DNA from 3 places in the Thalassospira sp. B30-1 genome. Region 3 is predicted to be linked to each of the others. Evidence: predicted binding sites of a transcription regulator. Region 3 holds the regulator's gene; each other region holds the start of a gene.
The links. Region 3 encodes PhoB, which activates phosphate uptake and scavenging genes when phosphate is short. Its sites were predicted from a motif close to TNTCATAAAACTGTCA; they were not measured.
Positions count from the first base shown of each region.

Region 1: the regulator PhoB is predicted to act here: its motif matches at 1,863-1,878, upstream of phnF (phosphonate metabolism transcriptional regulator PhnF).
Region 2: the regulator PhoB is predicted to act here: its motif matches at 1,528-1,543, upstream of ugpB (sn-glycerol-3-phosphate ABC transporter substrate-binding protein UgpB).

Region 1 is NZ_CP065232.1:179,571-182,851, reverse strand. Features, by position in the region: gene IT971_RS00850 (GGDEF domain-containing protein) at 1-217, opposite strand, end outside; gene IT971_RS00845 (trimeric intracellular cation channel family protein) at 494-1,129, shown strand; gene phnF (phosphonate metabolism transcriptional regulator PhnF) at 1,139-1,852, opposite strand; gene phnG (phosphonate C-P lyase system protein PhnG) at 1,985-2,473, shown strand; gene phnH (phosphonate C-P lyase system protein PhnH) at 2,470-3,078, shown strand; partial or broken gene IT971_RS00825 (carbon-phosphorus lyase complex subunit PhnI) at 3,080-3,281, shown strand, end outside.
Region 2 is NZ_CP065232.1:2,086,185-2,089,465, reverse strand. Features, by position in the region: gene IT971_RS10120 (ABC transporter permease subunit) at 1-49, opposite strand, end outside; gene ugpB (sn-glycerol-3-phosphate ABC transporter substrate-binding protein UgpB) at 130-1,428, opposite strand; gene IT971_RS10110 (ABC transporter permease) at 1,871-2,731, opposite strand; gene IT971_RS10105 (ABC transporter permease) at 2,746-3,281, opposite strand, start outside.
Region 3 is NZ_CP065232.1:4,040,126-4,043,406, reverse strand. Features, by position in the region: gene pstA (phosphate ABC transporter permease PstA) at 1-123, shown strand, start outside; gene pstB (phosphate ABC transporter ATP-binding protein PstB) at 125-928, shown strand; gene phoU (phosphate signaling complex protein PhoU) at 950-1,672, shown strand; gene phoB (phosphate regulon transcriptional regulator PhoB) at 1,690-2,385, shown strand; gene IT971_RS18965 (cation:proton antiporter) at 2,448-3,281, opposite strand, start outside.

The DNA.
Region 1 (3,281 bases), 930 kb from region 3:
GAACCGCGACTTCACCGCGATGGGTCCACATCGTGCGATCAAGCTCGTCTGCCATTTGCAGTGCAACATCGGCCACACCAGTGCCGATCTGCCTTGTCAGAACGTCAGCCGACCTTTGACCAACGACATAGCTCATGATGCCGGCAAGTGCCGCAACAAGCACAGCTGTGACCAGCGCGATCTGGACACGGACACCCACCTGCGAAAAGCTTTTCACAGTCAATCCTCTCACTTCCCTACGGACAGCCTTATTTGCGATTGCCCGATTTATATGCCGTCATTTTTAAGACATGCGGCTTATCGTGTGCTGCATATAAGACCGCGCTCTCGGCTTTTTAAGACGAACGGGGAAAACATTTTCCAAAGCGATCTTACGTTTGGCATGATGGCACCAAACATGCTGAAAAATCGGTGATACTGAAATTCTATGCCATCCGGCAAGTCAGATCGATCCGATAAGACTGCATATCTGAAACGGTATTGAAGCGACATTATGACAATTACCCAGATTATTTATTGGCTCGAACTGACCGGCGTTGCCGTTTTTGCCGTGACCGGCGCGCTGGAAGCATCGCGGCGCCAGATGGATATTGTCGGCTTCGTTTTGATCGCGACCTTTACCGGCATCGGCGGCGGGACGGTTCGCGACGTGATCACTGGCGCCACACCGGTTTTCTGGATCAGGGACCCGGCCTGGGTCATTACCTGTATCGGCAGTGCCGTCTTCACCTATTTCACCGCCCATCTGGTTGAACGGCGTTATGTCGCGCTGATCTGGCTTGATGCTCTCGGGCTTGCGATGTTTGGCGTGACGGGGGCGGCCATCGGCCTTAACCTTGGCGTATCGCCATTGGTTGCCATCATCCTTGGCACCATCACGGCCACATTTGGCGGCATGGTCCGTGATGTGGTGTGTAACGAAATCCCGCTGATCCTGCGCCCGGAAATTTACATCACCTGCGCGCTTCTCGGCGCATCAATCTATGTGATCGGAACCGATATCCTGTCGCTTCCCCGTGCCCCGGTCGCCCTGATCGCGTTCCTGTGTTCCTTCGCCCTGCGCGCAAGTGCCATATGGTTTAAACTGAGCTTCCCGGTCTATAGGGCCCGTCCGGGGCGGGAATACTGAACCTGTCTACTACTCGACAATCAACTGCACCCGGTCACTGGAAAAGGCGGTAATCCCGTATTCAATCGGTACACCGGCAGAATCGACATCAACACTTTCCGTCGATATCACCGGCCGGTTTTTCGCCTGTTTCAAAAGGCTTGCCACACGTGATGATGGCAACTGGGCACTGATGCGGGTGGTTTTGCGGCTGTAATCATCAATCCCGAAATGCTTGAAAGCTTCGGTCAGGGATTTTGTCTGGGTAAATATCTCGACAATCCCCTCGAACCGCGCAACCGGAAGATAGCTTGTCGCCACCGCCAGCGGAATGCCATCGGCCTCCGACACGGAAAACAGTTCGACAACCCGCGTCCCCGGTTTGACATCCAGAAACTGGGCGATGGTTGCACTGGCTTTCAGGACTTCAGACGAAATCAATCTCTTGTCCGGCAATCGATGACGGCCCGATACGATCTGGGAAAACCGCGTTTTGGCACCAAGCGGATAATCCAGAATCTGTTCCTGAACAAATGCCCCCCGTCCCTGTTCGACACGCACGACATTGGCATCGACAAGGGCTGACATCGCGCGTCGCACCGTATGGCGATTCACGCCGAATCGGCGGACCAGTTCCATCTCGGTCGGCATTTTATCGCCGGGTGCGAACACCCCGCTGGCAATATCGGCAAGAAGCTGTTTTTCGATTTGCTTCCAGATAGATAGCCCTGCTTCCCAATCCATCGAAATCCCCATTCACAAAACTTTCACCGCAAGGCCTTTGCCAAGCGCGCGTAATCGTCTTATAACGTGAATATGTATAGACGTCTAGACAAATTTTGAATTTGTCGATACCCGCATAGAAGGATCAAACAGATGACGGCGCAACCCGCACCGCAATCCGGATCAGACCACGGATCGAACATCGATCCCGCCACACAGGCACGCCACCGCTGGATGGCGGTGCTGGCCCGCACGAACCGCGCAATTCTTGAACAGGAATGGCACGATCATTTTGCCAATGTGCAATGGAGCCACCTGCGCGAACCGCAAATCGGCATGGTCATGGTGCGCGGTCGCGCCGGTGGGGCCGGGCAGCGCTTCAACCTTGGCGAAATGACCGTCACACGCTGCGCGGTCACTTTGTCCGACGGCACCGTCGGTCATGCCTATGTCAAGGGGCGCGACCGGATACAGGCACAATATGCCGCCCTGTTTGATGCGATCATGCAACGCGACGATGGTGCGTCCGATTTCATCGACATGCTGGCCCGCCAGCAGGCCGAGGCAAAACGCGAAGCCGCCCGCAAGGCTGCGGCCACCAAGGTCGATTTCTTTACCCTTGTCCGCGGAGAAGACGAATGACCCTGCAACCACGGACCCCCGAATTGCTGCGCGGTTTTGAAAATGCCGCCTTTGAGTCCAATGCCGTTTTCCGCACCCTTCTTGATGCGATGGCGCATCCCGGTCGGATTTACGATCTGCCGCTTGATCTCCCGGCACCGGTCGGGCTGAACAAATCCGCAACCGCCTTTCTGCTGGCGATGGCCGATATGGATACGACAATCTGGCTGTCACCTGATTGCGCATCGGACGGGGCCAATGCCCATCTGAAATTCCATTGCGGCAGCCCGATCACCGGAACACCATCCGCTGCCGATTTTGCCGTGGTCAACCTTGGCGAAGATCTTGGTTTCATCACCGATCTGGCGCTTGGCAATGCCGAATATCCCGATCAGTCGGCAACCCTGATCCTGATGGTCGAAGACATATCGGACAAGGCCGACATGATCCTGCGTGGGCCCGGCATCAAGGACAGCCAGAACCTTTCCGTGCCCGGCCTGCCCGCTGCCTTCCACGCATGGCGTTCTGAAAACCATCATCTGTTCCCCTGCGGTGTCGATGTCGTCTTTGCCGCAGATCGCAAAATCGCCGCCCTTCCGCGCACCACCCGGATCGAGGTCAGATAAAATGTATGTAGCCGTCAAAGGTGGCGAACGCGCCATCAACAATGCCCACCGGCTTCTGGCCGAAAAACGCCGTGGCGACAGGGACGTTGCCGAGATTGAACCAGCCAGATCGAACAGCAATTGTCGCTTTCGGTCACCCGCGTCATGGCCGAAGGATCGCTTTATGACCGCGATCTCGCCGCCCTTGCCATCAAGCAGGCGCG
Region 2 (3,281 bases), 2.0 Mb from region 3:
CCACAAAAAAGTATGGCACCGGGCTGTGCCCGAATTGTACGCGTTTCATTGCTGACGCAACCCCAAGACCGGTCCAGGAATCGAAAAACAGGGCGGCCGGTAAAAGCCGCCCTGTCAGCGAGATAATGCTTAGTTCGAATAGGTATCGTGGAAGCGTTTCAGAAGCGCATTGCCTTCTTCCTCGATCGTAACAAAAGCTTGATCGATGGTTGCTTCACCATTCATCATCTTGTCGACTTCGCGATAGATGACTTCACGGATCTGAACGTAGAAACCAAGGCGATAACCTTTGGTCCACTCTCCACCTTCTTCGGAAAGCTGCTGAATGCCGACTTCGGCGTCCGGGCTTTCGTTATAGTAGCCTTCTTTCTTGGCAAGTTCGTAGGCCGCGGTGGTGATCGGAACATAACCGGTTTCTTTGTGCCAGTAGAACTGGGTTTCCGGTTTGGTCAGGAACTCGAAGAATTTGGCAACGCCGGCATCTTCTTCTGCACTGTGGCCAGAGAATGCGAACAGCGAGGCACCACCGATGAAGGTCGATTTCGGCGCGTCACCAACGCCTTCCCAATATGGAAGGGTCGAAGTGCCAAATTCAAACTGTGCAGATTTTTTCAGACCACCGAACGAGCCGGAAGAACCGAGCCACATTGCGGCTTTCTGCTGCAGGAAGGCGTCCTGGTTGGCGCCCCATGCGCGGCCATAGTAACCGAAATAACCGGCATCTTTCCATTCTTTGACGTGCTTCCAGTGATCTTTGAGCGCGTCATTGTTGTATAGAAGTTCAACATCCGTGCTATCATAACCATTGTTGGCGGTTGCCATCTGAAGGTTGTGACGCGACATGAAGTTTTCAAAGAAGATCCACGGGCTGTGTGACTCGGCAAGGCCTTCGAAACCGGCTTCTTTCAGCTTCGGTGCGATTTCTTCGAATTCCTGCCAGGTTTTCGGCACCTCAACACCGGCTTTGGCCAACGCATCTTTGTTGAAATAAAGCAGCGGGGTCGAGCTGTTGAACGGCATGCCAATCATCTTGCCGTCGGAATCGGCATAGAAGTAGCGAACCCCCGGGATGTAATCATTGATGTCAAACTTGACACCATTTGACTGCATAAGGTCCTGAACCGGTTTAACAGCGCCTTTGGCGTTAATGATGGTTGCAGCACCGGCATCGAAGATCTGGATGATGTTCGGCTGGTTTTTCGCGCGGAAAGCAGCAATACCGGCCGTCATCGTGTCTTCGTAACCGCCTTTGTTCACAGCAACCAGTTGATATTCGTCTTGGCTGGCGTTGAAGTCGGCAGTGATCTGATTGACGACATCGCCCAGTGCGCCGTCCATGGCATGCCACCAGGTGATCTCGGTCGCAGCATTCGCTGTGCCGCCCAGTGCGAACACAGCTGCTGCTGCCATCAGGGTTTTGCGAAACATGATCTTCTATCTCCCAAATAAAAACTCGTTCGCGCCAACCGCCTGTTGATCGGTCGACACAACGCATTCGTTTTCATTCGAGGGGGACGTTTCCTCAAGTGACAGTTTTCGGAAATTTACTTTTGATGCGCGAAATGACCTTAAAAACTGTCAGTTTTTGATTTTTATTGTGTATTCGACCCCTTCAAATGTTCATATGAACATCTCATAAATCGAACAGCTTGCAAAGGCTTTCAATCCTGATGAATGGCATTAATGTCTTTCACATGCGCACATTTAACATTTCCCCAGATTTTTCGGCACTTTCACAAATATTACAAAGTCATGCACTTGCAACAACGCATTGCAACAACTCCATTTGCATATGCAAAACGGGTACCCAAAGGATACCCGTTCAATGTTCATTTGCGAACATGGATCGCTGCATCTTGACGCTGTAATCTCAGGTGGAATTCCTGTCACGCTGAACAAAAACGGAAAGCAATGCCAAGCCGCCAGAAACCACCATAAGCAGCAGGGACAGCGCGTTCAGAACCGGTGTTGATCCCTGTTTGAGGCGGTCAAACATGGCAATGGTCAACGGCGCATCAGATCCGACTAGCATCAGTGTTGTGTTGAAATTTTCAAACGACATCAGGAATGCAACGATCCCCGCCCCGATCAATGCCGGTTTCAGGAATGGGATGGTAACCGTCCAAAGAGCTGCCTGTCGTGTTGCACCAAGATTAAGTGCGGCTTCTTCCAGGCTGATGTCAAATTTGCGAAGACGCGCAGAAATCACCAGCGTCGTTATCGTAGTGATAAAGGCAAATTGTCCGATAATCACCAGAAACAGCCCCGGTCGCAGGAAATCAAGATCCCATCCAATCGCTTCTTCAATTCCGTTTGCAATGGCATTGGAAAAGACCAGAATCGATATGCCCAATATGACCCCGGGAATAACCAAGGGCGACAACGCCACCACATAAAGCAGATTTTTTCCCGGAAACTGCGCACGTTCAAACAGGAACGCATTGCAGGTTCCGACAGTAACCGACAGCAAGGTCACCCAAAATGCGACAAAGGCTGAAACCCCAACGCTTTCCAGCAACTTGCCGTCATTGAATATTCCGATATACGGACCGTCGCTGCCAAAGAACCATTTGAGTGTGCCTCCCTCCCATGGCATGGACGGGAACAAGCTATCATTGAAGGCAAACACACCAACAACAATCAACGGCGCACTAAGGTAGATGAAAAATAGAGCGATATACCCTGCGTAAATGCCTTTGTAAAAGCGCGGCTGCGGAATGCTCGGAATCATGGCGGTTTCCTCCCTCAGCTCACGGTTTCTGAAAGTGTCTGGCGGCTCAGCTTCAGACCGATCCAAACAATCATCGATGACAGAACCAGCAGCAGGAACCCGAATGCCGATCCGGATTCCCAGTTAAACCGCGTGATGAACTGTGTATAGATTTGCTCGGTAAACCAAAGGCTATCCTTGCCGCCCAAAAGGTTCGGGGTCAGATAGTTACCAAGTGTCAGCATGAAAACAACGATGCAGCCTGACGCGATTCCGGGCATGGCATGCGGAATGACGATATCGCGTGTCACCGTGAATGCATTTCCGCCAAGGTCATAGCCTGCCTCAATCAAACTGTCGTCAAGGCTGTCAAGTACTGACACAAGAGGCACGACCATGAACAACATCGACGTATATACAAGCCCCACCATGATGGTGGCATCATTATAAAGCATCTCAACAGGCCCATCGGCGATCCCGGCCCATTGCAGGAAATTGCTGATCACACCGCTTTCGCGCAGCAAAATCATCCAGCCAAACGTCCGCACCAGCTCTGATACCCAGAACGGGA
Region 3 (3,281 bases):
GATAGTCCGGAACGTGCCTTTGTCGAGAAGACTTCGGCGGCCATCATGGTCTTGCTGGGCTTCCTGATTCTGATGAACGGATTGGCCGTGTATCTGCGCAAGAAATTTGAACGGAAGTGGTAAAATGGCTGTTGTAACTCAAAGCGCAATGACGGCAGAGCCGTCAGTCACTAGCCCGAAAATGACGGCCCGTGACCTCAATCTTTTCTACGGCGACAACCAGGCGCTTTTTGATGTCAATCTTGACATTGTCGAACGTCAGGTCACAGCACTTATCGGCCCGTCGGGCTGCGGCAAATCAACCTTCCTGCGGTGCATGAACCGCATGAATGACACGATTGACGGTGTCACGATCAAGGGCAAGGTAACGCTTGATGACCGTGATATCTATGACAAGGCAATCGACGTTGTTCAGTTGCGCGCGCGCATTGGCATGGTGTTCCAGAAACCGAACCCGTTCCCGAAGTCGATTTATGACAACGTGGCCTATGGCCCACGTATTCACGGTCTGGTGAATTCGCGCGACGAGCTCGATGAAATCGTCATGACCTCGCTTGAACGGGCGGGTCTACTGAAAGAAGTCAAAGACCGTCTGCCGGAACCGGCAACCGGTCTTTCTGGTGGGCAGCAGCAGCGTCTTTGCATTGCACGTGCGGTTGCCGTCAGCCCCGAAGTCATCCTGATGGATGAACCGTGTTCGGCACTTGACCCGATTGCAACCGCAAAGGTCGAGGAACTGATCGACGAGCTTCGTTCGAACTACACCATTGTGATCGTGACGCACTCCATGCAGCAGGCTGCCCGCGTGTCGCAGCGCACGGCGTTTTTCCATCTCGGCAAGCTGGTCGAAGTGGGCGAAACCGATCAGATTTTCACCAATCCCAAGGACGAGCGCACCAAGGGATACATTACGGGTCGCTTCGGTTAAGTCCGGGCAGGAGTATTTTCGATGGTCGATGAGAAACATCATATCGTCAGTTCGTTTGACGAAGAACTGACCCGTCTGAACAACATCATTTCGCAGATGGGCGGGCTTGCCGAAAGTCAGCTGATTTCCGCCATTCGTGCGATCGTTAAACGGGATTCTGAACTGGCCGAGAAGGTCATTCTTTCCGATCACCGTATCGATACGCTGGAACAGGAAGTGCAGGATTTTGCCGTACGTCTTCTGGCCCTGCGTCAGCCGATGGCAGATGACCTGCGACAGGTGGTGACCGCGCTTAAACTGTCCAACGATCTAGAACGTATCGGTGATCTGGCGAAAAATATCGCCAAGCGTGCGCAGGTTCTTAACCAGGTGCCGCCGATCCGCCCGGTTCAGGTGATCCCGAACATGGCCAAGCTGTGCCAGGAAATCATCAAGGACGTTCTGGATGCCTATATCGAAGGTGATGCGGAAAAGGCCCAGCGTGTCTGGGCGCGCGATCAGGAAGTTGACGATATGTACAATTCCCTGTTCCGTGAACTGCTGACCTATATGATGGAAGATCCGCGTAACATCACGGCATCGACCCATCTGCTGTTTATCGCCAAGAATATCGAACGTATTGGCGATCATGCGACCAACATTGCCGAAACGATCTATTACCGGATCAAGGGCGAAGACCTGCCGATGGATACTCGGCCAAAAAATGACGCGGCGAACTTTGCCGTCGTAGAACCGAATGAGTGACACTGGAGCATAGGAAGATGGACCCAACGGTTCTTATCGTCGAGGACGAAGCTGCAATCGTAACCATGTTGCGCTACAACCTCGAACGCGAGGGGATGCAGGTTGTCGAAGCCGGGGACGGTGACGAAGCGTTGAAAATTCTGGCCGAAACCCATGTCGATCTGGTCCTTCTGGACTGGATGCTGCCGGTGATGTCAGGGATCGAGGTTTGCCGCCAGATCCGCCGGAAGCCTGAAAGCCGCGATTTGCCGGTGATCATGGTTACGGCGCGTGGCGAAGAAGGCGACCGCATCCGCGGCCTTGATACCGGGGCCGATGATTATGTAACCAAGCCGTTTGCGATTGGTGAATTGCTGGCCCGTATTCGCGCACTTCTGCGTCGATCCGGTCCGGCGCAACCACAAGGGCAGTTGATCTATTCCGATATCGAAATGGATCTGGCCGCCCATCGTGTCAGTCGTAACGGCAAGGCTATCCATCTTGGCCCAACCGAATTCCGTCTGCTGCGTTATTTCCTGGAACATCCGGGGCGGGTTTTCTCGCGCGAGCAGCTTCTGAATGCGGTTTGGGGGCCGAATATCTATGTCGAAACCCGCACGGTTGACGTTCACATTCGTCGTCTGCGCAAGGCATTGAATGACGTCAAGGGAACGCGCGATGTGATCCGCACGGTTCGTGCTGCTGGCTATGCACTGGATGTCGAAGCCGCTTGATTGCGGTTATTCTGGAAGACGAAACGAAAGACCCCCATTCTCGTGATGGGGGTCTTTGTGTTTCAGGTGCTTTTCCTGGATTTTGCCGGTTTGGCAGTTTTTTGTGCCTGGTCTTCGGTTTTTTGGCGCGCGGTGCGCGGGGCAAGTTCGTTCATCAGCAGCATATCGGCACGCCGGAACTTGGCTATTTCGATATCGATATCTTCCTGCGGGATATCGCAGGCCGCCAGAACGTGATCGGACAGGCGTAAACCGGTTTCAAGTACCTCGGGGATGGCCGCATCGGCACCACTGCGTGACAGCGGACCGATATGGGTGATGTCCTGGGCACGGGCAAAGATTTTCAGATGCGGATAATGCTGTCGCAGCAAGGCGACGGTCTTTTCGGTTGCGTGCGGGTTGCCCATGGCAACGGCGGCAATATGGGCCTGTTCGGTATGGGCGGCACGAAATGTTTCCGGTCGGGACCCATCGGCAAAATAAACAGGCAGACCTTCGGCTCGGCCACGCGAAACCTGTTGGGCATCGGATTCCAGAACGATAAACGGGATTTCCTTGGTGCGCAGCAGACGGGCCAGAACCCGGCCGACGCGCCCGCAACCAATCACCAGAACATGTTTCTGAATGCCGTCGGTTTCATCCGAGATCTCGCTTAGCTGATCGGTTTCCTTTGGATGAAGCTTCTGTTCGATGCGGTGGCCGAGCGAAATCAAAGTCGGCGTCAGACCCATCGAAATCGCAACCACCGGGATCAGCATCACGGCGATGTCAATCGGAACCGCCCCGTTCTGCGATGCCAGTGCAAGCATGACGAAGGCGAATTCACCACCGGCGGCCAGGCTCATGGCGACCCGAATTGAAGATGCACGGTTAAAGCCGATCAGCAGGGACAATCC